DNA from 3 places in the Phytobacter sp. V91 genome. Region 3 is predicted to be linked to each of the others. Evidence: predicted binding sites of a transcription regulator. Region 3 holds the regulator's gene; each other region holds the start of a gene.
What was found. The regulator CRP, encoded in region 3, controls carbon source genes, mostly activating them, when cyclic AMP is high. The targets are predictions, from matches to a motif close to ATGTGANNNNNNTCACAT.
Positions count from the first base shown of each region.

Region 1: the regulator CRP is predicted to act here: its motif matches at 12,082-12,099, upstream of ACSZO4_RS08720 (6-phosphofructokinase).
Region 2: the regulator CRP is predicted to act here: its motif matches at 990-1,007, upstream of aaeX (p-hydroxybenzoic acid efflux pump operon protein AaeX).

Region 1 covers NZ_CBFFRJ010000032.1:1,013-14,915, reverse strand. The annotation lists gene fdxH (formate dehydrogenase subunit beta) at 1-681, opposite strand, end outside; gene fdnG (formate dehydrogenase-N subunit alpha) at 694-3,744, opposite strand; gene fdhD (formate dehydrogenase accessory sulfurtransferase FdhD) at 3,901-4,737, shown strand; gene ACSZO4_RS08760 (lysine decarboxylase) at 4,951-6,339, shown strand; gene ACSZO4_RS08755 (class I adenylate-forming enzyme family protein) at 6,386-7,882, shown strand; gene ACSZO4_RS08750 (DMT family transporter) at 8,024-8,986, shown strand; gene ACSZO4_RS08745 (LysR family transcriptional regulator) at 8,989-9,861, opposite strand; gene ACSZO4_RS08740 (YdgH/BhsA/McbA-like domain containing protein) at 10,126-10,338, shown strand; gene ACSZO4_RS08735 (YgjV family protein) at 10,391-10,891, opposite strand; gene ACSZO4_RS08730 (Crp/Fnr family transcriptional regulator) at 10,950-11,471, opposite strand; gene ACSZO4_RS08725 (YdgH/BhsA/McbA-like domain containing protein) at 11,613-11,825, shown strand; gene ACSZO4_RS08720 (6-phosphofructokinase) at 12,232-13,212, shown strand; gene ACSZO4_RS08715 (PTS sugar transporter subunit IIB) at 13,223-13,537, shown strand; gene ACSZO4_RS08710 (PTS sugar transporter subunit IIC) at 13,530-13,903, shown strand, end outside.
Region 2 covers NZ_CBFFRJ010000218.1:37-4,206, forward strand. The annotation lists gene aaeR (HTH-type transcriptional activator AaeR) at 49-972, opposite strand; gene aaeX (p-hydroxybenzoic acid efflux pump operon protein AaeX) at 1,150-1,353, shown strand; gene aaeA (p-hydroxybenzoic acid efflux pump subunit AaeA) at 1,361-2,293, shown strand; gene aaeB (p-hydroxybenzoic acid efflux pump subunit AaeB) at 2,299-4,170, shown strand, end outside.
Region 3 covers NZ_CBFFRJ010000014.1:19,678-33,580, forward strand. The annotation lists gene mdcA (malonate decarboxylase subunit alpha) at 1-430, opposite strand, end outside; gene ACSZO4_RS04655 (nicotinate phosphoribosyltransferase) at 644-2,134, opposite strand; gene prs (ribose-phosphate diphosphokinase) at 2,148-3,008, opposite strand; gene ACSZO4_RS04665 (NUDIX hydrolase) at 3,201-3,920, shown strand; gene ACSZO4_RS04670 (hydrolase) at 4,013-5,029, shown strand; gene ACSZO4_RS04675 (YheU family protein) at 5,031-5,249, shown strand; gene ACSZO4_RS04680 (phosphoribulokinase) at 5,291-6,160, shown strand; gene ACSZO4_RS04685 (OsmC family protein) at 6,229-6,633, opposite strand; gene crp (cAMP-activated global transcriptional regulator CRP) at 6,942-7,574, shown strand; gene ACSZO4_RS04695 (YccS/YhfK family putative transporter) at 7,622-9,694, shown strand; gene argD (bifunctional acetylornithine/succinyldiaminopimelate transaminase) at 9,691-10,911, opposite strand; gene pabA (aminodeoxychorismate synthase component 2) at 10,991-11,563, opposite strand; gene ACSZO4_RS04710 (putative adenosine monophosphate-protein transferase Fic) at 11,594-12,196, opposite strand; gene ACSZO4_RS04715 (YhfG family protein) at 12,186-12,356, opposite strand; gene ppiA (peptidylprolyl isomerase A) at 12,465-13,037, opposite strand; gene ACSZO4_RS04725 (cytosine deaminase) at 13,189-13,903, opposite strand, start outside.

The DNA of each region.
Region 1 (13,903 bases), on a different contig from region 3:
GACATACATCACGTGTGTCCCGCCGACGCCTGCCGGATCGTACAGGCCCGCATTGTCATAACCACGGGTCTTCAGCTCCGTCACGCGCTCGCCCGCCAGGGCTTTCATATCCTCTTTGGAGCCAAAGTGGATGGCGCCGGTCGGGCAGGTTTTTACGCACGCTGGTTCCTGACCGACGCTCACGCGATCCACGCACAGGGTGCATTTGTAGACGCGATTATCTTCCGGGTTCAGGCGCGGCACATCGAACGGACAACCGGCGATACAGTAACCGCAGCCGATGCACTGCTCCGACTGGAAGTCGACAATCCCGTTGGCATACTGAATGATAGCCCCTTCTGACGGGCATGCTTTCAGGCAGCCGGGATCGGCGCAGTGCATACAGCCATCCTTGCGGATCAGCCATTCCAGCTTGTCGTTCTGCTCGACTTCTGAAAAGCGCATCACCGTCCAGGATTTGGCGGTCAAATCAGCGGGGTTGTCGTACACCCCGACGTTGTGTCCTACTTCATCACGAATATCGTTCCACTCTGAACAGGCCACCTGGCAGGCTTTACAGCCGATACAGGTGGTGACGTCGATAAGCTTCGCCACCTCCTGCTGGTGATCCCGCGCCTGAGGCGCGGGGGTGAAACTGTTAGTGGCGGAACGACGGATAATATCCTGCGATTGATAAGTCATAATTCGTCTCCGCTATACCTTTTCAACATTCACCAGGAACGCCTTGAACTCCGGCGTTTGGGTGTTTGCATCACCAACGAACGGGGTCAGGGTATTGGCGATAAAGCCTTTCTTCGCCACCCCCTCGTAACCCCAGTGGATCGGGATCCCGATGGTATCCACGTCCTGACCGTTTACTTTCAGAGTGCGAATACGTTTGGTGACCACCGCTTTGGCTTTGATATAGCCGCGATTCGACGAAACTTTGACGGTATCTCCCTGGATAATGCCCAGTTTTCCTGCCAGCTTCTCGCCGATTTCCACAAACTGTTCCGGCTGCGCAATGGCGTTCAGCAATGCGTGCTTGGTCCAGTAGTGGAAGTGCTCGGTCAGACGATAAGTGGTACCGACATACGGGAATTTATCGGCTTTACCCATGGCTTCCAGATCGCCCTTAAAGACGCGGGCGGCCGGGTTGGAAACCACATTCGGGTGCAGGGGGTTAGTGCCCAGCGGCGTTTCAAACGGCTCGTAGTGTTCCGGGAAAGGCCCTTCCGCCATCTTATCGATAGCAAACAGACGCCCCATACCTTCCGGCTGCATGATAAACGGCCCGACATCACTGCCAGGAGCGGCGGCGCTGTAGTCCGGAATATCCACGCCGCCCCATTTGGCACCGTCCCATTTCAGCAACTGGCGTTTTGGATCCCAGGGTTTTCCCTGCGGATCGGCGGAGGCGCGGTTGTAAAGAATGCGGCGATTGAGCGGCCACGCCCATGCCCAGCCCAGGGTGTTGCCAAGACCGGATGGATCCGCGTTATCGCGCTTAGCCATCTGGTTGCCTTCCGGCGTCCAGCTCCCGGCAAAAATCCAACAGCCGCTGGACGTTGAACCGTCATCGCGCAGATGGGCAAAGGTGCTGAGTAACTGACCTTTTTTCACCAGCACCGTATTGGTGACCGGATCGATGACATCCGCCAGCGCCCGTCCGTTGCTCTCCATTGCCACTTCCTCGGACGCCGGTTCGTGAGGCGTGGCGTAGTTCCAGCTCATGCTCAACACCTGTTCCGGGTTCGCACCGCCTTCTTCGGCGTACATTTTGCGCAGGCGTAAGAAGATGCCAGCCAGAATCTCACCGTCGGTGACGGCTTCGCCCGGCGCATCCTGACCTTTCCAGTGCCATTGCAGCCAGCGACCGGAGTTAACGATCGAACCGTTTTCTTCCGCAAAGCAGGTGGAAGGCAGACGGAATACCTCAGTCTGAATGTTCGCGGTATCCACATCGTTCTGTTCACCGTGGTTCTGCCAGAACGTAGAGGTTTCGGTGTTCAGCGGATCGATAGTCACCAGAAATTTCAGCTTCGAAAGCGACGCTACCACTTTGTTTTTATTCGGGAATGAGGCAACCGGGTTAAAGCCCTGGCAGATATAACCATTGACCTTGCCCTGATGCATCATCTCGAAGTATTGCAGGACGTCGTAGCCTTTATCCCACTTCGGCAGCCAGTCAAAGCCCCAGTTGTTCTCCGCGGTGGCTTTGTCGCCATAGAAGGCTTTCATCATCGAGACGAAGAATTTCGGGTAATTGCTCCAGTAGTTTACCTGGCCCTGTAACAAGGGTTTGGGGGTGTAGGCGGTCAGGTAGGTTTGCAGGTCAGTCTGCTTTTCACTGGGGAGCGTCATATAGCCCGGCAGGCTTTGCGACAGCAGCCCTAAGTCAGTGAGCCCCTGAATATTGGAGTGACCGCGCAGGGCATTTACGCCGCCGCCCGCCATCCCCATATTGCCGAGCAGCAGCTGGATCATCGCCATGGTTCGGATGTTCTGTGCGCCGACGGAGTGCTGTGTCCAGCCCAGCGCATACAGGAAGGATGCGGTTCTGTCATGCACGCTGGTTTCAGCGATGTACTCGCAAACTTTGAGGAAGTCGGCTTTTGGCGTACCACAAATGTTTTCGACCACTTCAGGCGTATAGCGTGAAACGTGCTGTTTCAGCAGATTCCACACGCAGCGCGGATGGGTCAGCGTGGTGTCGCGTCTGGCAAAACCTTGCTCATCCAGCTCGTAGTTCCAGCTGGTCTTATCATATTTGTGCTTATCTGCGTCGTAACCGGTAAACAGGCCATCTTCGAAGCCAAAATCCTCACGCACTATCAGGCTGGCGTTAGTGTAGGCCTCGGTGTATTCACGGTTATATTTTTCGTTGCTCAGTAGGTACAGCAGCACGCCGGACAGGAAGGCGATATCCGTCCCGGAACGAATGGGCGTGTAAAAGTCCGCGACCGAAGCGGTACGCGTAAATCGAGGATCGATAACGATTAATTTGGCGCCATTATGGATTTTAGCTTCCATCGCCCAGCGGAATCCCACCGGATGCGCTTCAGCTGCATTCCCACCCATCACGATGATAAGGTTGGCGTTTTTCATATCTACCCAGTGGTTGGTCATCGCACCGCGACCAAACGTTGGAGCAAGACTTGCTACCGTTGGTCCGTGTCAGACACGCGCCTGGTTATCCACGGCGAGCATGCCGAGGGCGCGAGTAAATTTCTGGGTTAAATAACCGGTTTCATTACTGGAGGCTGAAGCGCACAGCATACCGGTGGAGAGCCAACGGTTGACGGTGGTGCCTTCGGCATTTTGCGCGACATAGTTGGCATCGCGGTCCTGCTTGATCAGTTTAGCGATGCGGTCAAAAGCATCATCCCAGCTGATTTTCTGCCATTTGTCGGAGCCTGGCGCGCGATATTCAGGATATTTCAGACGGCTTTCGGAGTGGATAAAATCAACAAGGCCTGCGCCTTTAGGGCAGAGCGCCCCGCGGTTAACCGGGTGATCCGGATCGCCTTCGATATGAAAAATAGATGCTTTGGCGTTTTTCGCACCGTCACCGAGGCTGTACATCAATAGCCCACAGCCTACGGAACAGTATGTGCAGGTGTTTCGAGTTTCACGGGTACGCAGTAATTTATATTGCCGCGTTTCCGCCAGCGCTACCCCTGGGGCAAAGCCCAGTGCTGCGGCTGTTGTACCTGCCATACCGCCAGCGCAGATCTTAAAGAACTGCCTTCTGCTGACCTGCATGGTTTACTCCTTGTTTCGACATTGTCACGAGGTTTTCTATTTACTTTGCGGTCGTCGCCGCAAAGGTTCAAAATCGATACTAATCCCCTGCAAAAAAGGGGTATAACTCAGAATACCACATTGTTGGTGAGCCTGTTTTAATTCGGTTAATACAACGTGAACAAAACCCATACTGAACAACCCGAAAATGCTACTCAGATCCCAGGTTCACGGCAGATTACGCTGTGGAAGCGGGATAATCTGCAACTTCCTTGCCCCGACGTTCTGGCTGAGGAAGTGCCTGTCGCATTGGTTTATAACGGAATTTCCCATGTGGTGATGATGGCGTCACCCAAAGACCTGGAGTGGTTTGCCGTTGGGTTTTCCTTATCCGAAGGGATTATTGAAAGCGCGTCAGAAATCTACGGCATGGAAGTGGTTCCCTCCTGTAATGGTCTTGAAGTGCAAATCGAACTTTCCAGCCGCCGGTTTATGGGGCTGAAAGAGCGGCGACGCGCGCTGGCCGGGCGTACTGGCTGTGGCGTGTGTGGCGTTGAGCAACTGAATGACATAGGTAAACCCGTTGCGCCGTTGCCCTTTACGCAGACGTTCAGTCTGGCAAACCTTGATCAGGCGCTCCGCCATCTGACGGACTTCCAGCCCATCGGGAAACTGACTGGCTGTACGCACGCCGCTGCCTGGATGTTGCCATCGGGTGAACTGGCTGGCGGGCATGAGGATGTGGGCCGCCATGTGGCGTTGGATAAACTGCTGGGCCATCGTGCGCATGAAGGCGAGCGCTGGCAGTCAGGCGCGGCGCTGGTCTCCAGCCGTGCGAGTTACGAAATGGTGCAGAAATCGGCGATGTGTGGCGTGGAGATCCTCTTTGCCGTCTCCGCGGCGACCACGCTGGCGGTTGAGGTTGCCGAACGTTGTAATCTGACGCTGGTGGGCTTCTGTAAACCGGGCAGGGCGACAATTTATACCCATCCGCAGCGGTTAATTATGGGGTGAATCAGTATTTGCAGGCCGGATAAGGCATCAGGCGCCATCCGGCAAGAAAGTTTGCCAATACTCTGCTGATATTCCCTTTGCAATAGCCGCATCACTACAGGTGAATGACGTTATCAGCAATAATTATAGCTGTATCAAAATTCACGAATTTATATACCTCCCTCTTTAGCGCATATTCATATCCATGCACTGAATACTTCTGAGGGAATAAAAATGGAAAGCAACGTAGTCAGATTTAACCAGGAAGAAACCCCGTTATTTGATTCACTGAAGAATATATGCCAGAAAGAAATACATTCATTTCATGCATTGCCGATTTCCAGCGCTGGCCACAGTGATATCCTTCCTGCACAAAGGAAGGAAGATTTTTGTCTGGAAGCGACCATTACTGATGAAGCTTTTGATAATTTCTTTTTTCCTAAAGGCGTTATTAGTAAGTCTCAAAAATTAACAGCGCAACTCTACAATGCAGATAATTCATTTTATATTACTGGTGGCACCAGTGTCGCTAATCAAATTGCCATAACAGCACTTTATGACAAAGAAGATCACATTTTGGTTGATAAAAATTGTCATCAGTCGGTTCATTTTCATAGCCAGGCTCTGGGTGCAAATGTCGATTATCTCAACTCAGATCTGACCGCTGAAGATGAACAGATAAAAGCATGGTCATTAGATAAACTCACCACCACCGCCCTCGATAAACAATCCAAAGGAAAAGGCTACGATATCATTATTTTGACAGCTCAATCCTATGAGGGGCTTATTTATGATATTCCTGGTGTACTTTCTCATTTATTAAAATCCGGCGTGAGTACTCGCAAGTTTTTTATCGATGAAGCATGGGGGAGTCTTAATTATTTTTGTGATGACACCCATCCTTACACGGTAATGAATATTGATCACATCATTGAACAATATCCGGACCTGGAAGTTGTATGTACACATTCTGCACACAAATCACTGTTTTGCCTCCGCCAGGCATCATTGATTCATTGTAAAGGAAAATCCGTACTGCCTCATAAAATTGAGGTGGCAAAATTCAGAATACATACAACATCCCCAAATTATCCCATTCTTGCATCGCTGGATTTGGCGCAGTCCTGTATGTATCAATATGGTGCTGAAATGGCATTGTATTCTCGTACTCTGGTCGACAAATTTAAAGCATCGGTGAGTCTGGACCCTCAACTTTCTTTTCTGAACACGGATTTTGAACTATTTCAGGACCAAAAGCATATCCTGCATGATCCGACCAAAGTGATGGTAAACGTAGGAAAGATATCCGATGCATCCGTTATCAAGGAGAAGTTACTACAGCACAATGTATTTGTTAAAAGAACGCTTAATAAACATTTATTATTAAACTTTCATATTGGAATAAATGAATTGGCTGTTAATGCATTAATCAGTGCATTATCTACAATAGCTCGGGAGTTTTTAATAAATCAGAATGATGTGGTTCTTAATATCTCTGAGAAATTTATTATTCCTTATCCTCCAGGTGTTCCTATTGTTTTTCCTGGCGATCAGATTAATGATGCGGTAACCCAGAAAATAAAAACCTACGAAGAGAAAGGTTTGCTCGTTATCGCTGCTTAATATAATTAATGGTTTATAACATCTTATAAATAAAAGGAATAATATAATGATTTCATTAGAGAAAATCAAAAAAATTGCATCGGCACGTGGCAACGACATCTGTGTGGTAGTAAAAGAAAAAAATTATACCTGGCAAGATATCCTTGTCCGTACTGAATCACATGTGGCATTTTTAAAACGTATGTATAGCAAGGAGCAACTGCGCTCGGCCTGTTATTTATCCAAAAATAGTGTCGATGTTATTTGCTGGCTGGCTGCTTTTGCTACGCTGGGTATCCCGGCTAATGGCCTGGACTATTCATTACCTGTTGACAGGCTGGCGATGCTAATAAAAAGAATAAATCCAGATATCTTATTGGTTTCGTTCAATCTTTACTCTCCGGAAGAATTGAATATGTTAAATACAACCGGCAGTGCCATGCTTGCTATCGATGCGCTGACCGATCCGATCATTAAAAGTATTGGTGAACATCATGCTCAGGATATTGATAACTTACTTTCCGGCCATGTTCCTCCTGTATTTCGGGCGGTCTCATTAACATCGGGAACCAGCTCGCTACCTAAAATTGCTTTACGCTATCGCTCATTTGATACTCGTCGCTTTAACTGGTTTACCGGACGCTACGGTTTCAACAGTGACGATGGTTTTATGCTTATTCTGCCGCTATACCATGCCGCAGGTAATGGATGGGCGCGAATGTTTATGGGGTTGGGGAGTCCGATTTACATTGTTGATCAGGATGATAATAGTGACATCATCAACTGTCTTTCACAAAGAAACGTTACCGCAAGCGTTATGACTCCGAATTTGGTTAGCAAGCTGACCCATCTTGCTGAAAACGTGAAGTATCAATCTCATCTGCGTTGGGTTCTCGTTGGGGGAAGCTATTTTTCCGTCAACAGCAAGCAAGCCGCAATAAAATCATTTGGCTCTGTATTTTATGAATACTATGGTTGTACTGAGTCTGGCGTTAATGTTCTTTCTGAACCTACGGATATGCTTAATTATCCACAAAGCGTGGGTAAGGTTTTCGATGGGAATCAGGTGTTGATACTTGATGAAAATAATAATCCTCTTGCCGCAGGAAATAATGGGCGCGTTGCTATTGCCAGTTATATGTTAATGGATGAATACGCTGATGGCACTCGTCCTTTTGTTAATATTGGTGATGTCCGGTATTTTTTGATGGCCGATCATGGCTATCTGGATAGGCAGGGGCGGCTTTTCTTAATGAATCGCAATGGCGATTCCAATAATAACAGTCACATCTATCAAATGGAGGAGAATATTCGTGGTCTTCCCTGCATTTCCGATGTGGCCGTTATCTCTGTCGTAGAGGATGGAAAATCCTGTATTAAATGTATCTATAGTACAAAGCATGAAGAAAAAGACAAAGTGGAGAAGCTAATGAGTATTATAAAACAAAAGTTTCAAAATCATAACGTCAAAAATATTAGACCCATGAAGGTTGATAAGATCCCCTATAGCCCAAGTGGCAAAGTTCGCTTCAATGACGTTGTGAAAATTTTATCAGCCGCTTAGTGGGTATTTCTTCTTGCAGCTATCAATATTCCTGATAGCTGCATAAAAATATACGAATAGTCATTATCAAGCTGCAATGGAATAATTAACGTCATCAGAAACGACTTCTCCATATTAATATATTTGAAAAGGATAATTATCATGAAAAACAGCTATTCGAAGGGTTTAATTTGCTGCTTGCTGGCAACCGTTTCCTGGGGGGCGATGTTCCCTGTTATGACCGATGCATTACAGTATATTGATCCATTTAACTTCACTACCATACGTTATGCCATTGCAGGCGCTGCCTTCGCCCTGATTCTGTTGTGTATGGAAGGAAGTAGCGGATTCAGCTTAAAAGGTGAACGTTGGGGCCTTGCCTGGTTGCTCGGAACTTTTGGCTTTGCGGGATTTGGATTTTTGGTTTTCCTCGGACAGAAAATGGCGGGTCCCTCTGGCGCACTGACGGCATCAATCATGATGGCCACAATGCCAATGTTGGGCTTGTTGACGGTGTGGTTGCTGAAGAAAAGCCGTCCACATGCCAGCACGTTCGGATTTATTCTCATGTCATTCGCGGGTGTAATACTGGTTATCACCAATGGAAATGCAGCTGATGTTATGAACTCCCCGTTAAATCTGACGGCTAACTTACTCCTGATTGCTGGTGCGTTATCTTGGGTACTGTATACGGTTGGAGGAAGTTATTTCCCTCACTGGAGTCCGGTGCGTTACACAACGATGACCACGCTTCTCGGTATGATCAGTGTCGCCACCATTGATGCAGCCCTTGTGATGACCGGCAATATTGCTGCTCCGACGCTGTCGACGGTGAGTCTTGTTATTCCTCATTTACTGTATATGGCGCTGGTGGCGGGTTTGATGGCGGTGCTTTGCTGGAATATTGACAACAAAATTATCACTCCGACGAACGGTGTACTCTTTATGGATGTGGTACCCGTCACCGCCTTTATTGTCTCTGCTCTGAACGGTGTGGTGCCGACTTCGATTCAACTGGCTGGCGCTGGCATTACAGCAACGGCGCTCATTTTAAACAACCTGAACCAGCGTAAACTGGCCCAGGCCAAACTTTCCGTACCTGCGATGGCTGTCAGCCGGGCCTGACACTACAGCTTCCAGAGAGTCTTCACCGAGTCAATCAGGGCCATGACTATCGGTGAAGACTCTCTGCTTTTCGCCCATATAAAGCAAAGTTGGCTCACCGTTTTAGCTTTAGGCCAGATGTAAACTAACTCGTTATTCTGTGCGGGTAAGGCGAGGTCTTCACGCATTAATGTCAGCCCCATTTCAAGACATACCAGTTCGGTTAGCGTTTTCTCCTGATCGGCAACCACGGAGGGGACCAGCACTGCATTATGACGTTCAAAAAATGCCCGCGTGATGCCCGTGAAAGAGCATTTATCAGGCGTGGATATCCAGGCGAATTTTTGAATATCATCCCATTCAGCAGCCTGCAGCTTCTCACGCCATGCCCATGGACCCACGACACACAATGTAATCGGTGAAATGGCCAGCACTCCCAGGTTTTTGTCATTGATATTGCCAATAACAAACCCCGCATCCATTTCACCGTTGATGACAGAATCGATGATATGTCCGGATATATTCTGCCGAATTGTCAGGTTCACATTCTGCTGTCGCAGGCGAAGTTCAGACAATACGCCTGGCAAGTTCAGGATCACCGGAATGGAAATAGTGCCCAGTGTACAGGTACCTGTATCATTTAATGAACGTGCTTTTTGGATAAAATTACTGGCTGCGGTGAGTGCCATACGTGCTTCATCGCGCATAACAGCACCGACAGGCGTGAGCTCCATTCCTCTCGGCGTTCGGGTAAACAAACGAACGTTAAACTCACTCTCGAGTGATTTTATATGCGCACTAACCGCTGGTTGGCTAAGAAAAAGCAGACTGGCCGCCCTGGTTAAACTCGATGTTTCCGCTACCGTGACAAAAGTCTTTAACTGATTAAGATCCATTTATTTACAATTCCCTCTAAAGCGTCAGATAAATATCTAAAACATCAACTTAATCTCATTTTGTAAAAAAAACTGATAAACATTTACATATGTATATAACGTAGAGGGTATGAGTACAATCCTCATCCATGTTGAATTTTTAATCAGTAATTTTGATGTATATAAGCAAATCCTTCCGCTTTTTGTTGATGATGTTCAGGTCTACTATCTACTTCATCGAGGCACGGTGCCTCACATAAACAAACTTACTGAAGGGTACACATCATGAAAAGAATCAAAACTTTTGTCGCAGTTATCGCTCTGGCTACTTCTTTCGGTTCATTCGCTGCCCAGACCGTGACCGCAACTGACTCTACTCTGTCCGGCGCAGAAGCTAAAATTGCTGCTCAGGCACAACAGGCTGGCGCGGCGTCTTATCAGATTACTGAAGCTTTCTCTGGCAACCAGGTTCATATGACCGCACAGCTGACCAAATAAGCCAAAGTATTACTGTCGAAAGAGCGCCTGCGGGCGCTTTTTTCGTTTCTGGTCACCCCATCCCTTTAGCCTGCTTCAGTCTCCGGTACGAAATCAGCGTACTCATCATAAATGTGGCTTCCATGACCACCGCAACCGGCGAACCCGCCAGAAGATTGTTGGAAAGCCAGAAAAGGCTGCCGCCAAGCGTGAGTATTCTGAGGCGCCCGGCGTCCGGCTGAAATGCGGCGAGGGTCATCATCAGGCTACCCGCCAGTGGCAGTGCATCGGCAGGATGCTGCCAGGTCATCAGGCTGCACAAAACCGATGCGCCGAGAAAACTCCACTTTAACGTGCTCCGGGTGGTGATAGTCGCCGTCAGATAGCGGCAGGCTGCGAGGATCATCATCCCGCTGGCGCTGGTTTCATCCAGCAGCCAGAAGTGGAATGCCAGCAGGCTGGTGGAGCAGGCGAGAAAGGTCAACGATACAACCCGACGTGAAAACTGAAACGCCAGCACATCGAGCATAAATGCGCCGCAGGCAAGCAGCTGCGACAGAAGAAAGAGGTTCATGGCACCACCCGGTCATCAAAAGTGGCGTGGAGGATAGGGGGGAAAAAAGCGGGCGTCGTTAACCTTTGTTAAGCCGTCCCCGGATGCGTGACAGACTGACCGCAGAGAAGCCGATGTAGCTGGCGAGATCTTTCTGGGTGAGCAGAGCTTCCCAGTCCGGAAAATTCTCCTGCACATACTGCCAGCGCTGCTGCGGGTTATTCAGTAAAAACATCTGCTCTTTCTTTTCTTTATACATCACCTGCTGAGTCAGCAGCGCGAGCCTGGCCGGGGCGTTTTTTTCTTTATCCAGCTCGCTCAGCGGCACTTCTGTAACCACGCCGCTGGTGAGCATCTGCAGGCTGTAATCAGCAGCGTTGTCCATCAGCCAGTTCAGGTAGAGAAAGCAGCACTCGCCGGGAAAATAGAACTTCTTGATACGCTCGTCTCCCTGACTGGAGTGGTACACCGCCCGGGCAATCCCCTCTTTGAGCCAGAAAAACACGGTCTGTTTGTCGCCCTGCCGTTGCAGAAATGTTGAGGCAGGGACCGCGCGAAAACGGCGTGTATCGAGCAGAGGCTGCAGCCAGTCTGGTGTCATTTTTGTGTCTCAATACTCATTCAATAAAACTGAAGTATAACTGCAAATCATTCCACTTTCTGTTGCGAGTCAACAGGTCTATTATTCATTTCATCGAGGCACGGTGCCTCACATAAACAAACTTACTGAAGGGTACACATCATGAAAAGCATCAAAACTTTTGTCGCAGTTATCGCTCTGGCTACTTCTTTCGGTTCATTCGCTGCTCAGACCGTGACCGCAACTGACTCCACTCTGTCCGGCGCAGAAGCTAAAATCGCCGCTCAGGCACAACAGGCTGGCGCGTCATCTTATCAAATTACTGAAGCCTTCTCTGGCAACCAGGTTCATATGACTGCTGAACTCAGCAAATAAGTTTCTCCGCATTGCCGCTGTCCCTTGCTCTTCGGAGCGGGGACAGGTTCGTTTTTCCCTCTCCGCTTTCCCTTCTGTTCGTCTCTCTATGCCTCTTTGCCGGCAAAAAATGCGCGTAAAGTCACAAAACCTCACTCCATTTATTCTTCCGTTCTGCGTTTTTCATACCCCGGTGCGGGTAAATTTTTACATATTCATAACTCAATGATAGAAAAGGAATTAATAAAAATAATGTGAGTTACCTCTCTGTCTGTTTATGTGATAAATGTCGCAAATATTGGCTATTAAATAAGGGTGTCAATGTTTTGCTGTATTAAATTTATCCAAAAAATGTGACTTTCATTGCAAATACAGGGCTTGAAGTCAGGAAAAAATAGCGTCACTGGCAGCAATTGAGGAATACGCGATGAAAATCGGAGTCGTTATTAGCGGTGGTGATGTTTCTGGCATAAATAATTTTATTTTCCAGATAGCACGACTGACTCAGGCTGAAATAACCCTTTTTAACGGAGGGATTCCAGGGCTGCTTGATAAAAAGCACAATGAAATTGCCTGGTGCGATTTGGTCGATTTCTCGATTGCCTCTATTCCCATTATCACATCAGGAAGAACAAGCCGAAAATTAGTGCGCAGTGAATATGAAGTCATTGCCAAAAAATTAAAGTCATTGCGTATTGATGTATTAATTATGGCCGGTGGCGATGGTTCTCTGCAATTTCTTAATACGCTCAGTGAATTTGATGTAAATTGTTTTGGGGTTGGCATGACCATCGATAACGACGTTTATGGCAGCGATTATTCGATTGGATTTTCTACCGCTTGTGAACAAATTCTTAAAGAAGTTTCACGCTTAAGAAATACGGGGAGAGCGCTGCCCGGTCGTGTTTTTATGGTGGAAGTACTGGGTGGCTATTGTGGTGAACTGACGCTGCAATCGGCGATTAAAAGCAACGCAGATATTGCTCTGATCCCGGAGTGTCAGATTCCGATAGATGAGCTGGCTCAGCGTATTAAAGCGCGACTGGCACGGCAGAACAGCGTCGTTATTCTCTGCTCTGAAGGTTATACACGCGAGTATTCACCGGGATTTCAGGGTGCTATCGACACCATGATCGCGCAGCTTGAACCCCGGATTGGCGTGCGGATCCGCAAGACGATTATTGGCTACGGTTTGCGTAACGGCGACCCCACCTGCGAGGAAATTTATCAAGGCACCATTATGGCCAGTGAAGTGGTTCGCTGTATTCAGTCTGGCATGAAAAATAAAGCCATTATTATAAATTCAAGTAATAAACCGATTCCGATTGATCTTATTAGTATGAAAAAACGTCTGGTAGATACTGAAGGACACTCTTACAAACTTGCCAAACAACTCAATATTATTTGAGGAGATTTACATGCTTAAAGTTCTCTGCGTATGTGGCTGCGGCCTCGGCTCCAGCTTTGCGATCGAAATGAGCGCAAAGGCGGTGCTGAAAAAATTAGAAATTCCGGCAAAAGTTGAACATACCACGGTTTCAGAAGCCGGTGCGTTTAAATCCGACATGATTTTAACCCAAAAAGTCTTTGCCGATATTTTAACGGCAGATGCCAGCGAAGAAGAGATCAGGCGCGTAGTGGTGCTCAATAAATTAACCGATAAAGAAGAAATTGAGCAAAAGATTGTCGCCTTTTTAAAACTGCATGATATGAAGGTGGTCGATCATGAATAGCTTTGTTGAGTTTATCGTTAAAGATTTACTCGGGCAGGCGTCAATATTAATCGCATTTATTGCCATGCTCGGCTTGATCTTACAGAAGAAGTCACCGGGTAAAATTGCCGAAGGGACGTTTAAAACACTGCTTGGTTTTTTAATCATGATGGCGGGCATCAATATTATTGTCGCCACCCTGACCTTCCTGAATGATATTTTTACCCACGGTTTCGGCATGAAAGGGTATATCACCGACGTTGCCGCCATTGCCGGGCTGGCAAACCGCGAGCTGGGGTCGGAAGTCGCGCTGACGTTAATGGTGATTTTCGCCGTCAACATCATCATTGCCCGTCTGACACCGCTGAAATATATCTTCCTCACCGG
Region 2 (4,170 bases), on a different contig from region 3:
AATAACCGGTAACTGTCAGATCAGGTCTGAGCTAGTACAGGGTAATCTTTATAATCCCCGCCCCTGCATCCCCTGATACAACTTCGCCACGTCGACAAAATACTCCGTCAGATAGTTAATACAGACCTGAACTTTAAGCGGCAGCTTATCCTTTTCCGTATACAGCGCCCAGACCGGGCGGGGATCGGACTGATAGCGGGTAAATAAGATCTCCAGATTGCCATTATTGATCTCATCGATCGCCCACATCAGCGGCACATGGGCAATACCGGCCCCGGCAATCAACCAGCGTGAAAGCGTCATCGGATCGTTGGTGACAAATCGCCCCTGCGGGATCAGACGCGTGGAAATCCCCTCCGGGGCAATAAGCTCAAATTCGTTATCCGGGCGAACGCTGTACTCCAGCCAGGAATGATTCACCAGGTCAGCCGGTTTTTCCGGCACGCCATATTGCGCCAGATAGCTTTTGGCAGCGCAGACGATCATCGGCATCGCGCCCAGCCGTCTTGAGAACAGGCTCGAGTCCTGCAAGGCTCCGACGCGGATCACCACGTCCAGTCCGTCGGCAATCAGATCCGGCGCGGGAATGCCGGTCACCAGATTAATCGACAAACCCGGATACTCTTTGAGCATCTCAGCAGTGAGCCTGGCGAGTACATTTTGTGCCATCGTTGAAGAACAACCGATACGCAGAGTGCCAATAGGCGTGTTGTTAAAGGCGTAGAGCTGCTCATGCACATCCTGGACTTCGTGCAACATACGGCGACAACCCTGATAGTAAATCTTCCCGGCTTCAGTCAGGCCCAGGCTGCGTGTGCTGCGGTTTAGCAGCTTTACCTGAAGCTCATCTTCCAGTTTCGCCACCGTCTGACTGATCGAGGAAACACTCATTTGCAACTGCTTTGCAGCGGCTGTAAAAGAGCCTTGCTCGACCACTTTGGCAAACACCGACATACGTTTTAGTCGTTCCATTATTCACTCTGGCTTAAAAGTGATTTAGATCACATAATATAGATAACAGCATAACAGTTACGTTAATATACTATTCGCTGAATAATTAACGTATCACTCTCGCCTGGCCTGCTCACTGCTCCGTGGTGGTACGGATAAGAAATATTGTCGCCTGCATTCTCTCTAATCAAGGTCAACATGAGTCTGTTTCCCGTTATCGTGGTGTTCGGTCTGTCGTTCCCACCGATTTTTTTCGAATTGCTTTTGTCACTGGCGATCTTCTGGCTGGTGCGTCGTGTGCTGATCCCAACCGGGATCTATGACTTCGTCTGGCATCCGGCACTGTTTAATACCGCGCTCTACTGCTGTCTGTTTTATCTGCTGTCGCGCTTGTTTGCTTGAGGTAGAAGTGAAAACACTAACAAGAAATCTCTCCCGTACTGCTCTGACTGTCGTGCTGGTTATTCTCGCGTTCATTGCCATTTTCCGCGCCTGGGTTTACTACACTGAGTCACCCTGGACCCGTGACGCGCGCTTTAGCGCTGATGTGGTCGCCATTGCGCCTGACGTTGCGGGTTTAATTACCGTAGTGAATGTTCGTGATAACCAGTTGGTGAAAGCCAACCAGGTGCTCTTCACCATTGACCAGCCGCGTTATCAGAAAGCGCTGGAAGAGGCGCAGGCGGATGTCTCGTATTACGAGGCGCTGGCCAGTGAAAAACGCCGGGAAGCAGGACGACGTAACCAGCTTGGCGTTCAGGCGATGTCGCGTGAAGAAATAGATCAGGCCAACAACGGGCTCCAGACGGTATTACACCAACTGGCAAAAGCGCAGGCTACCCGTGATTTGGCGAAACTGGATCTTGAACGCACGGTGATTCGCGCGCCAGCAGACGGCTGGGTCACTAACCTGAATGTTTATGCCGGGGAGTTTATAACCCGCGGTTCAACCGCCGTGGCGCTGGTTAAGCAAAACTCTTTCTATGTTCAGGCCTATCTTGAAGAGACCAAGCTGGAAGGCGTACGTCCAGGTTATCGGGCAGAAATCACCCCGCTGGGGAGCAACCGGGTACTGAAAGGTACTGTTGATAGCGTGGCCGCCGGGGTGACCAATGCCAGCAGCAGTAGCGACAGCAAAGGTATGGCAACCATTGACTCGAACCTTGAATGGGTACGTCTGGCGCAGCGTGTGCCGGTGCGTATTCATCTTGATGCGCAGCAGGGCAATCTGTGGCCTGCAGGCACGACGGCAACCGTCGTTGTTACCGGCAAGAATGACCGTGACGAAAGCCACGACTCCTTCTTCCGTAAACTGGCGCATCGCCTGCGTGAGATGGGTTAAGCACTATGGGCCTGTTTTCCATTGCCAGCCGACACATTCGCTTTGCCTTAAAGCTGGCCTGCGCCATCGTGCTGGCGCTGTTTGTCGGCTTCCACTTTCAACTGGAGACGCCGCGCTGGGCGGTTTTGACGGCGGCTATTGTGGCAGCAGGCCCGGCCTTTGCGGCTGGTGGTGAACCCTGGTCGGGGGCGATTCGCTATCGCGGCATGTTGCGCATTATCGGCACCTTTATTGGCTGTATCGCCGGGCTGATTATCATTATTGCGATGATCCGCGCGCCATTGCTGATGCTGACGGTCTGCTGCATCTGGGCCGGTTTCTGTACCTGGATTTCATCTCTGGTGCGGGTAGAGAACTCATATGCCTGGGGACTTGCGGGTTACACGGCGCTGATCATCGTCATCACCATTCAAACCGAGCCTCTGCTTACACCGCAGTTTGCCGTTGAGCGGTGTAGTGAAATTGTTATCGGTATTGTCTGCGCCATTGTGGCCGATCTGCTGTTCTCTCCCCGCTCGATCAAGAATGAAATTGACCGTGAACTGGATAGCCTGTTGGTTGCGCAATATCAGTTGATGCAGCTTTGTATCAGGCATGGCGAGCCTGAAGAGGTGGATAAGGCATGGGGTACGCTGGTGCGCCGGACCACCGCGCTGGAAGGCATGCGCAGCAACCTGAAAATTGAATCGTCGCGCTGGGGGCGAGCGAATCGCCGCCTGAAAGCGATCAATACATTGTCGCTGACGCTGATTACCCAGGCCTGTGAAACTTACCTGATTCAGAACACGCGTCCGGAACTGATCACTGCGACCTTCCGCGAACTGTTTGAGGCACCTGTTGAGAATATTCAGGATCTCCATAGGCAGTTAAAACGGATGCGCCGGGTGATTGGCTGGACGGGCGAGCGTGAGACGCCGGTGACCATTTACAGTTGGGTGGGATCCGCAACGCGTTACCTGTTGCTCAAGCGCGGGGTGACCAGCAATACCAAAATCAGTGCGACAGAAGATGAGGTTTTGCGCCGTGAAGTGGTGGTAAAACCCGTATCGGCGGAACGTCACCATGCGATGATTAACTTCTGGCGCACCACTCTCTCTTGTATGTTGGGCACCTTGTTCTGGCTGTGGAGCGGCTGGACTTCGGGCAGTGGAACCATGGTGATGATTGCAGTAGTCACATCCCTGGCGATGCGTCTGCCAAATCCCAAAATGGTTGCTATCGATTTTCTCGTGGGAACGCTGGTGGCGTTGCCGCTCGGCGCTTTCTATTTCCTGGTGATTATCCCCGCGACGCAACAAAGCATGCTGCTGCTGTGCATTAGCCTGGCGGTGCTGGCGTTCTTTATCGGTATTGAAGTACAAAAGCGGCGCTTAGGCTCTCTGGGCGCGCTGGCCAGTACCATCAATATTATTGTGCTCGATAACCCGATGACTTTTCATTTCAGTCAGTTTCTTGACAGCGCGCTGGGGCAAATTGTCGGCTGCGGGCTGGCGCTGATTGTGATTTTACTGGTCCGTGATAACTCCCAGGCGCGAACCGGGCGCATGTTGCTCAACCAGTTTGTCTCGGCGGCAGTTTCGGCAATGACCACCAATTCAGCCCGGCGCAAAGAAAACCATCTGCCTGCGTTGTATCAGCAGCTGTTTCTGTTGCTGAATAAATTTCCAGGCGATCTGGCGAAGTTTCGCCTGGCACTGACGATGATTATTGCCCATCAGCGTTTAAGGGATGCGCCGGTGCCGGTCAACGACGACCTCTCGGCTTTTCATCGTCAGCTACGACGGACGGCGGATCAGGTTATTTCCGCGAGTAGCGACAGTAAGCGGCGGCGCTATTTTTCTCAGTTACTGGAAGAGTTGGGCGTCTATCAGGAAAAG
Region 3 (13,903 bases):
ATAGATCGACGTAGAGACGGGAGTAAAGCTCGATATAGGTGTGGATGGCGCCGATTTCTAACAGGCCATCTTCCAGTAATTGAGAGATACGCAGGCTTTGGGTGCCGGAGAAAGAGAAATCCAGCTTACGGGCAATCCCTTTTTCAAAAATGTCGAGATGCTCGCTGCGCCCGATGCTGGGCATGATCATATGCAGGTCATGCACTTTTTGCGGGTTCACCTCAGCCAGCGCACGTGAAAGGAAATCGGCCTGTTTTTGGTTGTTCCCCTCAAGTACCACGCGATCGCCTGGCGCTATCAGTTTTTCCAGCATGGCGACCAGGTCGTCGGTCGGCAGCACTTTGCCCTGCACCGGTACGGAGGCCATGCGGCGCTGCTTCTCACTGCGCCTTGTGTTCCATACCCGTGGTGGCGTTTGCCCAGATAACATTATTAACCTCCTGATTCAGCTAATCATTTTGATTTGCTTAACGCTGAGTAAATTCTGCTCTGCGCAGAGACTGGCATCAATTAAGCGTAGAGACGAATCATTAGCATGAGGGTAATAATCACCGTAATGATTTGTGACGGGGATCATTTTATGTCGGGAAATGTGCTAAACGAGGGGGCATGGGATACCCCCGGCATGGGTGAGGTGCGTCAATCAGTGCTGTGCGGCCAGGCGCTGGCGAATCTGTTCAAAATGGTCAGTGTTGTACAGTTTGCCATCAAGGAAACGGGTTTTCAGTTCACCTGCTTTTTCCTGTTCCCGGGTCTGTTCATCATGCAGTTGCAACTCGCCCAGGCTATCTCTTTCCACCCGCAACAACCCGCGTGCTGAACGTTTCAGGCCGCTGTCGGTTTTTGGCTCTTTATAGATCATTCGTCCCTGACCATTAACCACTCCCCAGGTCGCCTTCATGGCAAAACCGAAGGTATCACGGGTGTTGTACTGGTAGGTAAAAGAGCCGACCCCGAAGACCACGTTTGCGCTGGCAAAGCCTTTCGCTTCCAGCCGACGCAGGATCTCATCTGCACGAGCAAGCGTGATGGAATCGCCGTAAATCAGACCAACGTGCGGATCCAGCACTTTGTAGCCCTTCTCATTCACCGTGCCGCCGAAGATTTCCCACAACACTTCAACGGATCCTTTCTCTTGCGGGCTGCGATCGGCGCGGGTATCGTCGTCGGTGCCAGTTCCGCAAAGAATTGCTACCGGATCGCCGCTATCCGGGCGGAACACCACGCGTCCCTCACGCCCGAGGATTATCTGTTTCAGCTCCCGGGTGTATTCCGTTATGACGCGCCAGTAATCCCAGGTATCTGAAACAATTGAAACAAATCCCTGCGGATAGAGATCCGCAATCAATCGACGGAAAGTTGCAATCTCATGCTCTTTCTCGCCCATGCACATAACACTGTGTTCGGTGGCCGGAATGCTCGCACCAATAAAGTACTCTTCACCATCGGTGTAGTAATCGCGGGCATACAGCAACGAAGGAATACTGTCAGTGCCTTTAAAACTCAATAAATGTCCGGCGCCTGCCTGCATGGTGTCCTGTAGTCCGGCCATGCCGCGAAAGGAAAAATCGTGGCACTGGAAATCGAGGTGCGACATATCGCTACAGGTTTTTTCCGCCCATCGTTCACAGACTTGACGATAGTGGTGGGCAATAGTGGCGTTGGTGGAGGCTTTCCACAGTTCAGCAGAGAGCACGGTTTCAAGGTAATTCACCAGCCAGAAAAATTCGTCGCGGGTATTGGTGATGGTCAGCACTGGCACTTTCATTGGCACTTTGCTGCCTTCATCAAGTGATTTGATGTGCAGAGGCAAATAACCCAGGCTATGCAGCGCCCGAATGTGATCCACCGGCACAGCATCTTTACCAAGGTAGCTGTCCATCACGGTTTTGTATTCATTCACCACATCCTCTTGCGGACGGGCAAAAAAGGACTCATTGAACAAATCGACCATAAACCATTGCAGAAAACCTTGCAGGCCAAAGAACACCAGTTTGCCATCTGCCACTGGCGAGGTGAAAAAGCGGTCACTGCGTGGCGTAAAGTTGGAGTACACCTGGGTGGTGCCCTGCGGATACTGAGCGCGATGGGAAACTTTATAACCGTCGATAGCAAGGACTGGATTTATTTTCATGGTGTTATCTCCCTTAAGCACAAAAAATGGTGTCGATATCAATAAGCTCAATACGCGGTTCGCGAAGCTGAGACGAAGCAAAAGAAGTGGTGGTATAGATGGCATCGATGCCGTTATTCAGCAGGTTTTCTACCCCTTTTGAAAAGACACCGTGCGTAACATACAGGCTCACGCTGCGGGCACCCGCATCGCGTAGCACCTGTGCGGAGCCGATAAAAGTGCCGCCCGCATCGCAAAGATCGTCAACAATGAGCACGTCTTTCCCTGCAACATCGCCGGAAACCAGCGCAAAACCGGTCAGGTTACCGCTCGCCACATCACGCTCTTTGGTGATGATGGCGTAATCCTGGGCGCCACTGGCTTTCGCCACGTTATGAATTTTCTTTAACGCCCCCGCATCGGGTGCCACCAGCATCAGCCTGCCCGTGCTGATGGCATGACGCAGGTTTTTGCTTTTCAGCAGGCAGGCCTCCTGAGCAATCACCACGCAGTTATTGATGGCCGCGGCTGCCGCATCGCTATGTGGATCCAGCAGAAAAACTTTGCTGAAGTTAAGTGTATTCAACTGATTAGCGAACACTTTAAGGGCAAAGCTATCACCGTTAACCATATGCCTGTCCTGACGCGCCCAGGGCAGCCAGGCCAGTTCAAGATGGCTTATCGCGATGTCGGTAACATGGCGCACAGCCTCAACCAGTTGTGCTAACAGCATGAAATCGTTCATATCACGCATGGCTGCGAAACGGATACGCATGACCCTGGCAAAACGTGGCAACTCATTGCTGACTTTTAGCCATACCGCACCATCAGGAAAGACACCATGCTCGATTTCAACTTGCTGATTATCAATAGTTAGTTCTATTTTTTTGGTCATAATTCACCTCACTATTAATTAATGTCCCTGGGACACATACAATATTGTCCATAAGACACTTATCGGCAAGTTATTTTTTGCACATTGAGAAGAAAAGGAATTAACAGCATGATATTTAAAGAAATAAAAGTTATCTTGCCGCGCTTCGTGGGGCTGATAAACTTGTGGCGTGTTAACTAAGACGAGTAAGCGATGATCAGCGAAGCAGAGTATCTGGATTCTTATGATGCCAGCCGGTTCCCTTCCCCCCTGGTGACGGTGGACAGCGTATTGCTAACGCTTCATGAGCAGGTACTTTGCGTTTTACTGGTGGAGCGTGCCAGCCCGCCGCAGCAAGGGTACTGGGGTCTGCCTGGCGGGTTTATCGATATCGAGCAGGATGAATCAACCCGCGCCACTGCGCTACGTAAGCTCACGGAAAAAACCGGTATCTCTCCCTCATGGCTGGAACAGCTGGATACCTTTTCTGGCGCACAGCGCGATCCGCGTGGCTGGAGTCTGACTATCGCCTGGTATGCGCTCATCTCATGGGTGGCCTGCGCTCCGCACGTCGCAACCGTCAGCGACGCTAAATGGGTACCGGTAAGCTCACTTGATGATATCGACCTGGCCTTTGATCACCGGGAGATAATTCAAACTGCGCTGCAGCGATTACGGCAGAAAACGATGTACTCTTTACTGCCTGTTTATTGTCTGCCTGATACCTTTACCCAGACACAATTGCAGGAGGCGACCGAAATTATCCTCGGCCAGCCTATCCAGCGAAAAAGCCTGATTCGCCGTTTCGAGGCTTCAGGCATGTTTGAAGAGACTGGCGAAAGCCTGGCGACTGGCGCACGGAAAGCGCGCTTATGGCGACGTAAGCCTGATGTCGACATCCATCTCTTTTCCCGTAATTTACTGGCGGATTAGCCTGTATACCGCTCGTAGCCCATGAAATGAACAATCGGACATGCTGCGTGTCGTTATAGTCATCCCCCAACAATTTATCGATTTTCTGTACTATGGCTGAAATGACCCCTTCGCAACTTTCGGAAATTGAAGAGAATACGCAGGACTTCCGCCCGATGCGCGGAGCGCGTAATCCCCATTTCCAGACCATGCTGCCGCGGATTATCCGTCGCAAGCTGGGCTTCGCCCCCCACTGGCAGCGCCTCGAACTCCCTGACGGCGACTTTGTTGATCTCGCATGGAGCGAAGATCCGGCTCAGGCCCGGCATAAGCCACGGCTGGTGGTCTTTCACGGGCTGGAAGGCAGCCTTCACAGTCCCTATGCGCACGGCCTGGTTGAGGCGGCAAAAGAGCGTGGCTGGCTTGGTGTGGTAATGCATTTTCGCGGATGCAGCGGCGAGCCTAATCGTCTCAACCGGATTTACCATTCAGGTGAAACTGAAGACGGGAGCTGGTTTTTACACTGGCTGCGCCGGGAGTTTGGCGAAGTGCCCACTGCGGCAGTCGGCTACTCGCTGGGGGGCAATATGCTCGCCTGCCTGCTGGCAAAAGAAGGCAGCAGCGCGCCGCTGGATGCCGCAGTGATTGTCTCAGCCCCCTTTGTGCTGGAAGCATGCAGCAACCATATCGAAAAGGGCTTTTCCCGGGTCTACCAGCACTACCTGCTCAATTTGCTCAAAGCCAACGCCTCACGCAAACTTAAGGCCTATCCAGGCTCCTTGCCGGTGAGCCTGGCGCAGCTGAAACGCGTCCGCCTGCTGCGCGAATTTGACGATTTGATCACCGCGCGTATTCATGGCTTTGCCGATGCGATCGACTATTATCGCCAGTGCAGCGCGATGCCGCTATTGAACAAAATAGCCAGACCGACACTGATTATTCATGCGAAAGACGATCCTTTTATGGATAGCCATGTGATTCCCGATCCGCAATCCCTGCCAGCGACAGTAGAGTATCAACTTACCGAGCATGGCGGCCATGTCGGCTTTGTGGGCGGCACGCTGCTTAGGCCGCAAATGTGGCTTGAGAAGCGGATCCCTGACTGGCTAAATACCTGGCTGGACGTCTAAGATGATAATTCCCTGGCAAGACCTCGCGCCTGAAACTCTGGACAATCTGATTGAGAGCTTTGTCTTGCGCGAAGGCACTGATTATGGTGAACATGAGCGCGCATTCGCGCAAAAAGTTGCCGATGTTAAGCGGCAACTGAAAAGTGGCGAAGCGGTGCTGGTGTGGTCAGAGTTACACGAAAGCGTCAACATTATGCCGCGCGCGCAGTTTCGCGAGTAACAGGATCCCGGCGAAAATACTCGCTTTTTCATGGAGCAACTATGTCTGCAAAACATCCGGTTATTGCCGTAACGGGCTCCAGTGGGGCAGGAACCACCACCACCAGCCTGGCGTTTCGTAAAATTTTCGCCCAGTTGAATCTGCACGCCGCCGAAGTCGAAGGCGACAGTTTCCATCGTTTCACCCGGCCAGAGATGGACATGGCCATCCGTAAAGCGCGCGATTTAGGCCGACATATCAGCTACTTTGGCCCGGAAGCCAATGATTTTGGTCTGCTGGAAAGCACCTTTATCGACTACGGGCAAACCGGGAAAGGTCAGTCGCGAAAATACCTTCACACCTATGATGAAGCGGTTCCGTGGAACCAGGTGCCAGGCACATTTACCCCCTGGCAGCCCCTTCCTGAACCCACGGATGTCCTTTTCTATGAAGGTTTGCACGGCGGCGTAGTCACGCCACAGCATGACGTTGCGCGGCATGTGGATCTGCTGGTCGGCGTGGTTCCTATTGTCAATCTGGAGTGGATGCAGAAACTGGTGCGGGATACCAGCGAACGCGGCCACTCCCGTGAAGCAGTGATGGACTCTGTCGTGCGCTCAATGGAAGACTATATCAACTTCATTACGCCGCAGTTTTCCCGCACCCATATTAACTTCCAGCGCGTTCCCACCGTTGATACCTCAAACCCGTTCGCCGCCAAGGTTATTCCATCACTGGATGAAAGCTTTGTGGTGATCCATTTCCGTAACCTTGAGGGGATTGATTATCCCTGGCTGCTGGCAATGCTGCAGGGCTCGTTTATTTCTCATATGAATACGCTGGTGGTTCCGGGCGGCAAAATGGGGCTGGCGATGGAGCTGATCATGACACCGCTGGTACAGCGGCTGATGGAAGGCAGAACGATAGCGTAATTTCAGCGCCCTCCCCTCGCAGGAGAGGGCCAGAGCAGGGCATCAGAACCTACAATGCCCTTATCCAGTCAGGCTTCAATCACTTCATATGTATGAGTGATGTTCGCCGCTTTTTCCAGCATCAGCGCCACCGAGCAGTACTTCTCAGCAGAGAGATCCACTGCACGCGATACCGCCGCATCTTTCAGCTCTTTTCCCGTCACAATAAAGTGCAGGTTGATATGGGTAAACAGACGAGGCGCTTCTTCACGACGCTCAGACGTCAGTTTCACTTCGCAGTCCGTCACATCGTGGCGACCTTTTTGCAGAATAGATACAACATCGATAGCGCTGCAGCCGCCAGCCGCCATCAGCACCATCTCCATCGGGCTTGGGGCTTTGTCGCCAGAGTTTCCATCCATCAAAATTTGGTGCCCTGATGCGGACTCGCCAAGGAACGTTAACCCTTCAACCCATTTCACACGTGCATGCATTTTGATTCACTCCGGAGTAGCAATTTTCTCTACAGATTACGCGTACATAAGAAAAGGCGCAACGGAAGGCGACCTGCGTCAAGCTGAAGCGAGACACCAGGAGACAGGCGGCAAAAGCTATGCTAAAACAGTCTGGATGCTACAGTGATACATAGACGTACTGCATGTATGCAGAGGACTATATATATTAGAGGCCGCAGACACGTCTGACGGTTCACTTCCCAAGTATCGGGAAGACAGATTGCAACCCCAGATGCAGGGTGCAGATCCTGAGTCTGGAGCCAGCTTATAACAGAGGATAACCGCGCATGGTGCTTGGCAAACCGCAAACAGACCCGACTCTCGAATGGTTCTTGTCTCATTGCCACATTCATAAGTACCCGTCGAAGAGCACGCTGATTCACCAGGGTGAAAAAGCGGAAACGTTGTATTACATCGTCAAAGGCTCAGTGGCAGTGCTCATCAAGGATGAAGAAGGGAAAGAGATGATCCTCTCTTACCTGAATCAGGGTGATTTTATCGGTGAACTGGGGCTTTTCGAAGAAGGTCAGGAGCGTAGTGCATGGGTACGCGCCAAGACTGCTTGTGAAGTGGCCGAAATTTCCTACAAAAAATTCCGTCAGCTGATCCAGGTAAACCCGGATATTCTGATGCGTCTGTCTTCGCAGATGGCGCGTCGCCTGCAAGTGACATCGGAAAAAGTCGGCAACCTCGCTTTCCTCGATGTAACAGGCCGTATTGCTCAGACGTTACTGAATCTGGCAAAACAACCCGACGCAATGACTCACCCGGACGGTATGCAAATTAAAATAACCCGTCAGGAGATTGGTCAGATCGTGGGCTGTTCTCGCGAAACCGTAGGCCGCATCCTGAAGATGCTGGAAGATCAGAACCTGATCTCCGCCCACGGTAAAACCATTGTCGTGTACGGAACACGTTAAGTCTTCGAACGGTGCATTATCATAGGTAATGCGCCGTTTTTGTTTCTATGTGGCGCAGGCTGATTTACCACCCCGAAATCAACTATGCACTGCGACAAACGCTGGTGTTATGTCTGCCGGTGACCGTTGGTCTGATTGTCGGCCGACTGGATCTCGGTCTTCTCTTCTCGTTAGTTCCCGCCTGTTGCAACATTGCCGGTCTCGACACCCCGCATAAACGCTTTTTTAAACGGGTGATTATTGGCGGTTCGCTTTTCGCCGGTAGCAGCCTCGCGGTGCAATTTTTACTCTTCGAAAATGTCCCGTTGCCTCTTATTCTGACGATGATGACGCTCATTCTTGGGGTGACCGCGGAAATCAGTGCGCTACATGGCAGGTTACTACCCGCCTCACTGATCGCCGCCATCTTTACTCTGAGCCTTGCGGGCAATATGCCGGTCTGGGAACCGCTGTTGATCTACAGTCTCGGCACCCTGTGGTACGGCGCGTTTAACGCCTTTTGGTTCTGGCGGGAGCAACCGCTTCGCGAATCCTTAAGTTTGCTGTACCGGCAACTGGCCGATTACTGCGAAGCAAAATACAGCCTGCTGACCCAGCATGCGGATCCGGAAAAAGCGCTGCCGCCGCTACTGGCCCGCCAGCAAAAGGCCGTGGATATGATTAGTCAGTGTTATCAGCAACTGCATATGCTGGCTGCGAATCATAATGGTGACTACAAGCGGCTGCTTCGTGTCTTTCAGATGGCGCTCGATTTGCAGGAGCATATAGCCGTCAGCTTGCATCAGCCTCAGGAAGTGCAGGCGCTGGTCGAACGCAGCCATGCCGAAGAAGTGATCCGCTGGAACGCGCAGACCGTCGCGGCCAGGCTGAGGGTCATTGCCGACGATATTCTCTATCACCGTTACCCCCAGCGCTTCAGTATGGATAAACAAATCAGCGCGCTGGAGAAAATCGCCCACCAGCATCCTGATAACCCGGTGGGGCAGTTTTGCGCCTGGCACTTCAGCCAAATCGCCCGGGTTTTGCGAACGCAGCGCCCCCTCTATATTCGCGATCTGATGGCGGAAAAGCAGCGCAGGTTGCCGCTACTACCGGCACTCAGAAGCTATTTATCTCTTAAGTCCGCGGCCTTACGCAACGCTGCGCGCATCAGCGTGATGTTAAGCGTCGCCAGCCTGATGGGCAGTGCCCTGCATTTACCCAAGCCCTGGTGGATCATGATGACCGTGATGTTTGTCACCCAAAACGGCTATGGCGCAACGCGAGTGCGCATTTTGCACCGGGCGGCAGGCACAATGGCCGGGTTAATCATCGCCGGAGCCACGTTGCACTACCATGTACCGGAAGGCTACACGCTGGTCACCATGCTGATTGTCACCCTGATAAGCTATCTGATCATTCGCAAAAGTTACGGCTGGGCGATGGTGGGCTTTACCCTTACGGCGGTGTACACGCTTCAGCTTCTGACCCTCAACGGCGAACAATTTATCGTCGCCCGTCTTATCGATACGCTGATTGGCTGTCTGATAGCCTTTGGCGGCATTGTCTGGCTGTGGCCGCAATGGCAAAGCGGCCTGCTGCGACGCAATGCCCATGATGCGCTGGAAACGTATCAGGACGCTATCCAGTTACTCCTGAGCAACGATCCGCAGGTCACGCCGCTGGCATACCAACGAATGCGCGTCAACCAGGCGCACAACGCCTTATTCAACCCCCTTAATCAGGCGATGCAGGAGCCGGGCTTCGATACGCGCTATCTGTCGGATATGAAACTGTGGGTCACTCACAGCCAGTTTATTGTTGAGCATATAAACGCCATGACCACCCTGGCGCGGGAGCACACCATGCTGACGCCGGACCTGGCGCAACGCTATTTGCAGTCATGTGAGATTGCGCTGCAACGTTGTCAGCAGCGGCTGGAATACGACGGAGCGGGAAGTTCAGGGGATGTGAATATTCTGGAAGCGCCGGAGACCCTGACACGGGGTCCTGTGAGCACGCTGGAACAACATCTCCAGCGTATTCTCGGGCATCTGAGCACCATGCACACCATTTCATCGGTGGCGTGTCGTCAGCGCCCGCATCATGGTATCTGGCTTAAACGTCGCTTACGCCGTTAGCCGTTAATCACTTTTGCCACCGCGCGGGCAAAACGATTCATACCTTCAACAATATCAGCATCTTCAACGATCAGCGCCGGGGCAAAACGCATTACATCCGGCCCGGCGTTCAGTACCATCACACCCTCTTCTGCCGCCGCATACAGGAAATCACGCGCCCGGCCTGTGAATTGCGGTTTCAGTTCAGCCCCAATCAGCAGACCCATACCGCGGATCTCACTGAACAGATCGTATTGCGCGTTGATTTTTTCCAGATGCTCAACAAAAAGTGCGCGCTTCGCATTCACGCCACTTAAGACTTCCGGCGTGTTGATGATATCAAAGGCCGCCCCTGCCACCGCGCAGGCCAGCGGGTTACCGCCGTAGGTGGAACCGTGGGAACCCGGATGGAAGGCGCTGGCGATCTCCTGAGTGGTCAGCATGGCGCTGACCGGGAAGCCGCCGCCCAGTGCCTTGGCGCTGGTCAGAATATCCGGCGTTACGCCATAGTGCATATAGGCAAACAGCTCACCACAACGCCCCATCCCACACTGCACTTCATCAAAGACCAGCAGCGCTTTGTGCTCGTCACACAGGTCACGCAGGCCTTGTAAAAACTCTGGCGTTGCGGCAGTCACGCCACCTTCGCCCTGGATAGGTTCGACCACCACCGCACAGGTGTGATCGTCCATGACCGCTTTGACAGCATGCAGATCGTTAAAGGGCACATGGACAATATCAGCCGGTTTTGGACCAAAACCATCAGAATACTTTGGCTGCCCGCCCACGGTCACCGTGAAGAGGGAACGACCATGAAACGCATTATGGAAAGCGATGATTTTGGTTTTGTGCGGACTATGGCGAGTGGACGCGTAAAAACGCGCCAGCTTAAATGCCGTTTCGTTGGCTTCGGTGCCGGAGTTCATAAAAACCACCCGCTCAGCGAAGGTCGCGTCAACCAGCTTACGCGCCAGACGCAGTGCTGGCTCATTAGTGAAAACGTTGCTGATGTGCCACAGAGTTTCACCCTGCGTTTTTAACGTTTCGACCAGCGTCGGGTGACAATGCCCCAGCGCGGTAACCGCTATTCCCCCCGCAAAATCAACGTACTCTTTACCTTGTTGATCCCATACGCGGCTGCCCTTTCCCTTCACCGGGATAAATTCGGCCGGTGCGAAGATTGGTAAAATGACTTCGTCGAAGGTTGCGCGCGTAATTGCGTCTTGCTGAGTTGCCATGTGACCCCACCCTTGTTAAATAAGAAGCAGAAGTGAAAATATAATCACGAAATATGCATAAAAAATCACTCAATGGCAACTAAAAATCGGTGCGATGCAGAAAGTTATTCAGTAGCGCATGACCCTGTTCACTGAGAATGCTCTCCGGATGAAACTGCACTCCTTCGAGATCCCACTGGCGATGGCGAATCCCCATGATCTCCTGGGTTTCACTCAAGGCAGTGACCTCAAAACAGTCCGGCAGCGTCGGGGGATCGATAAGCAATGAATGGTAGCGTGTGACGGTAAGCGGGTTGTTCAGGCCGTGAAAAACGCCCTTCCCGGTATGGCTAATCGGTGAGGTTTTCCCGTGCATAACTTTCTGCGCACGCACAATACGCGCGCCAAATGCCTGCGCAATCGCCTGGTGACCCAGGCAGACACCGAGGATCGGCAAAATGCCGGCATAATGGCGGATAACCTCAAGTGAGATCCCGGATTCATCGGGCGTGCAGGGCCCTGGAGAGATAACAATCTTTTCAGGCGGGTGGGCCGCAATGTCCGTCAGTGTTATTTCGTCGTTCCGCCTGACCTCGACCCGCGCGCCCAGCTCGCAAAAATATTGGTACAGGTTCCAGGTAAAAGAGTCGTAATTATCAATCAGCAGGATCATGGCGGCCTCGTAGAAATGTGCCGCCCTATTCTACTCAGATTCATTCACTTCGCTTACCACTTTGCCAAAGATCGTACGTAGCGGGGCCAGTTCCCCCATAGCCCCGGCCTGATTTGCCGCAGCCCAGCCCTGCGGATCGATATCCCGCCAGTCAAGCTGGTAACCGGCATGCAATGCCAGCTGTTCAAAGAAGATACGCTGCGTGATGCCGTTGCCAATACGAAAAGGGTGAAGCACATTGATTTCACAGTAGTAATGCGCCAGTCGCTCCACAAACTCAGCGAACTTAAGATGCTGAAGATACTCTTCGCCTTCCAGGCTGCGCATCAGGGCATTGCCCTCTTTCTCGATATACGCAAAATGGCAAAAACGGGTATCGCCCTGGTAAATATCCACCTCACGAAAAGCGCCTGCCCAGGCGAAAATATCCTGATAGAGGTGGCGGTGTATCGCACAAAGATGAGGTAAGCCACCCACCTTCGGCCCCAGTTCAAGGGTGGCGGCACGCAGAGCTGTCAGTTCCCACGCCGCCTGTTCCAGCCGCTGGGCCTGGTGAATATCGAGGATATTGCGCATCACATTGATGCCGGGGTACAGATAAGGATCGCGACCGTTGCCATATTTATCGCTCATAGTGCCTCCTCAACGCTTGCAGGCGCACATTGGCCTCTTCAGGCGTGAGCGTCACCAGTGGGCTGTCAACATTCTCCAGATGGCGACTGGCCTGAAAATTGATATTGCGTTGCTGCTCCCAGAGTCGGGATTTTTGTCGGTCAGTGAGTTTTTTGTTCATAACGCCTCCCTGATATCTCGCTCATTTGCCACAAGTATAAGCAGCATTTACGCGTTACGCAGGAAGGGTCTGGCAGTACGGGCCATAAGCAACCCGTACTGAAAAAGATTACGGCAGGACTTTCGCAGAGAGGATAACAACCGGTTTTGACGGCACATTCTGGTATGGGCCGACATCATGGGTGGGGACCTGAGAGATTTTGTCTGCAATCTCCATCCCCTTCACAATCTTACCAAATACCGCATAACCGAAATCGCGTTGACCGTGATCGAGGAAAGCGTTATCTGCAACATTCAGGAAGAACTGGCTGGTGGCGCTGTCTTTGTCAGCCGTGCGAGCCATGGAGATGGTGCCGCGGGTGTTACGCAAGCCGTTGTCGGCTTCGTTTTTAATCGGCGGATTTGGCTGCTTCTGCTGCATTTGCTCGTTAAAACCGCCGCCCTGAACCATAAAGCCCGGGATCACGCGGTGAAAGGTGGTGTTGTTATAAAAACCACTGTTCACATAATCGACAAAGTTTTTTACCGAGACCGGGGCTTTCTGTTTATCCAGCTCCAGTTCAATATTGCCAGCGGAGGTGGTAAGCAGAACATGAGGATCGCCTTTTGCCGCGAGAGCAGAAGAGGAGATCACTGAGAGGGCACATACAGCCGCAAAAGCCGCCAGAGTCGATTTAACCATGAGGTTTCCTTAACGAAATGCAGGTAACAAAGCGAGTGGCTTGATTCTAAAGAGCAGTCCGCCAGCAGGCCAGCCTTTTACTTAATTTTACGCAATTGAAACACATGTAACCTGAATGGCCACGCTTCCGGTGGCCATTCTGTTACCGCCTTCACTTCGCCTGGCGACTAAACAGCACTTCTTCACCACCGCTGTCGGTCTGCACCCAACTTTGCGCCAGCTGGGTCGTGGCAATAATCCGCCCGTGGCGAATCGACCAGCGTACCGGTGACTGGCAACGTACCGCATCAAAACCACTGCTGACAGGCAGAATAATCATATTGGCAGGATTGCCGGTCGCAATGCCGTAGTCCTTAAGCCCGAAGGTCCGCGCACTGTTGTGGGTGATAAGATTCAGACCATCATCAATTTGCTGATATCCCATCAACTGACAAACATGCAGCCCCATATGCAGCACCTGAAGCATATTGCCGGTTCCCAATGGATACCATGGATCAGAGACATCATCATGACCGAAACAGACATTAATGCCTGCCGCCATTAGCTCTTTTACCCGAGTGATGCCGCGCCGCTTGGGATAGTCATCAAAGCGCCCCTGCAAATGAATATTGACCAACGGGTTGGCGACGAAATTAATGCCGGAGAGTTTAAGCAGGCGGAACAGCCGCGAAGTATAGGCCCCGTTGTAGGAGTGCATTGCGGTGGTGTGGCTGGCGGTCACCCGCTCCCCTATGCCCATTTTCAGCGCCAGAGCCGCGACGGTTTCGACAAACCGCGACTGCTCATCATCAATTTCATCGCAGTGAATATCCAGCGGCCGGTCATATTTCTGCGCCAGCTCAAAGGCTATATGTAGCGATTCGACA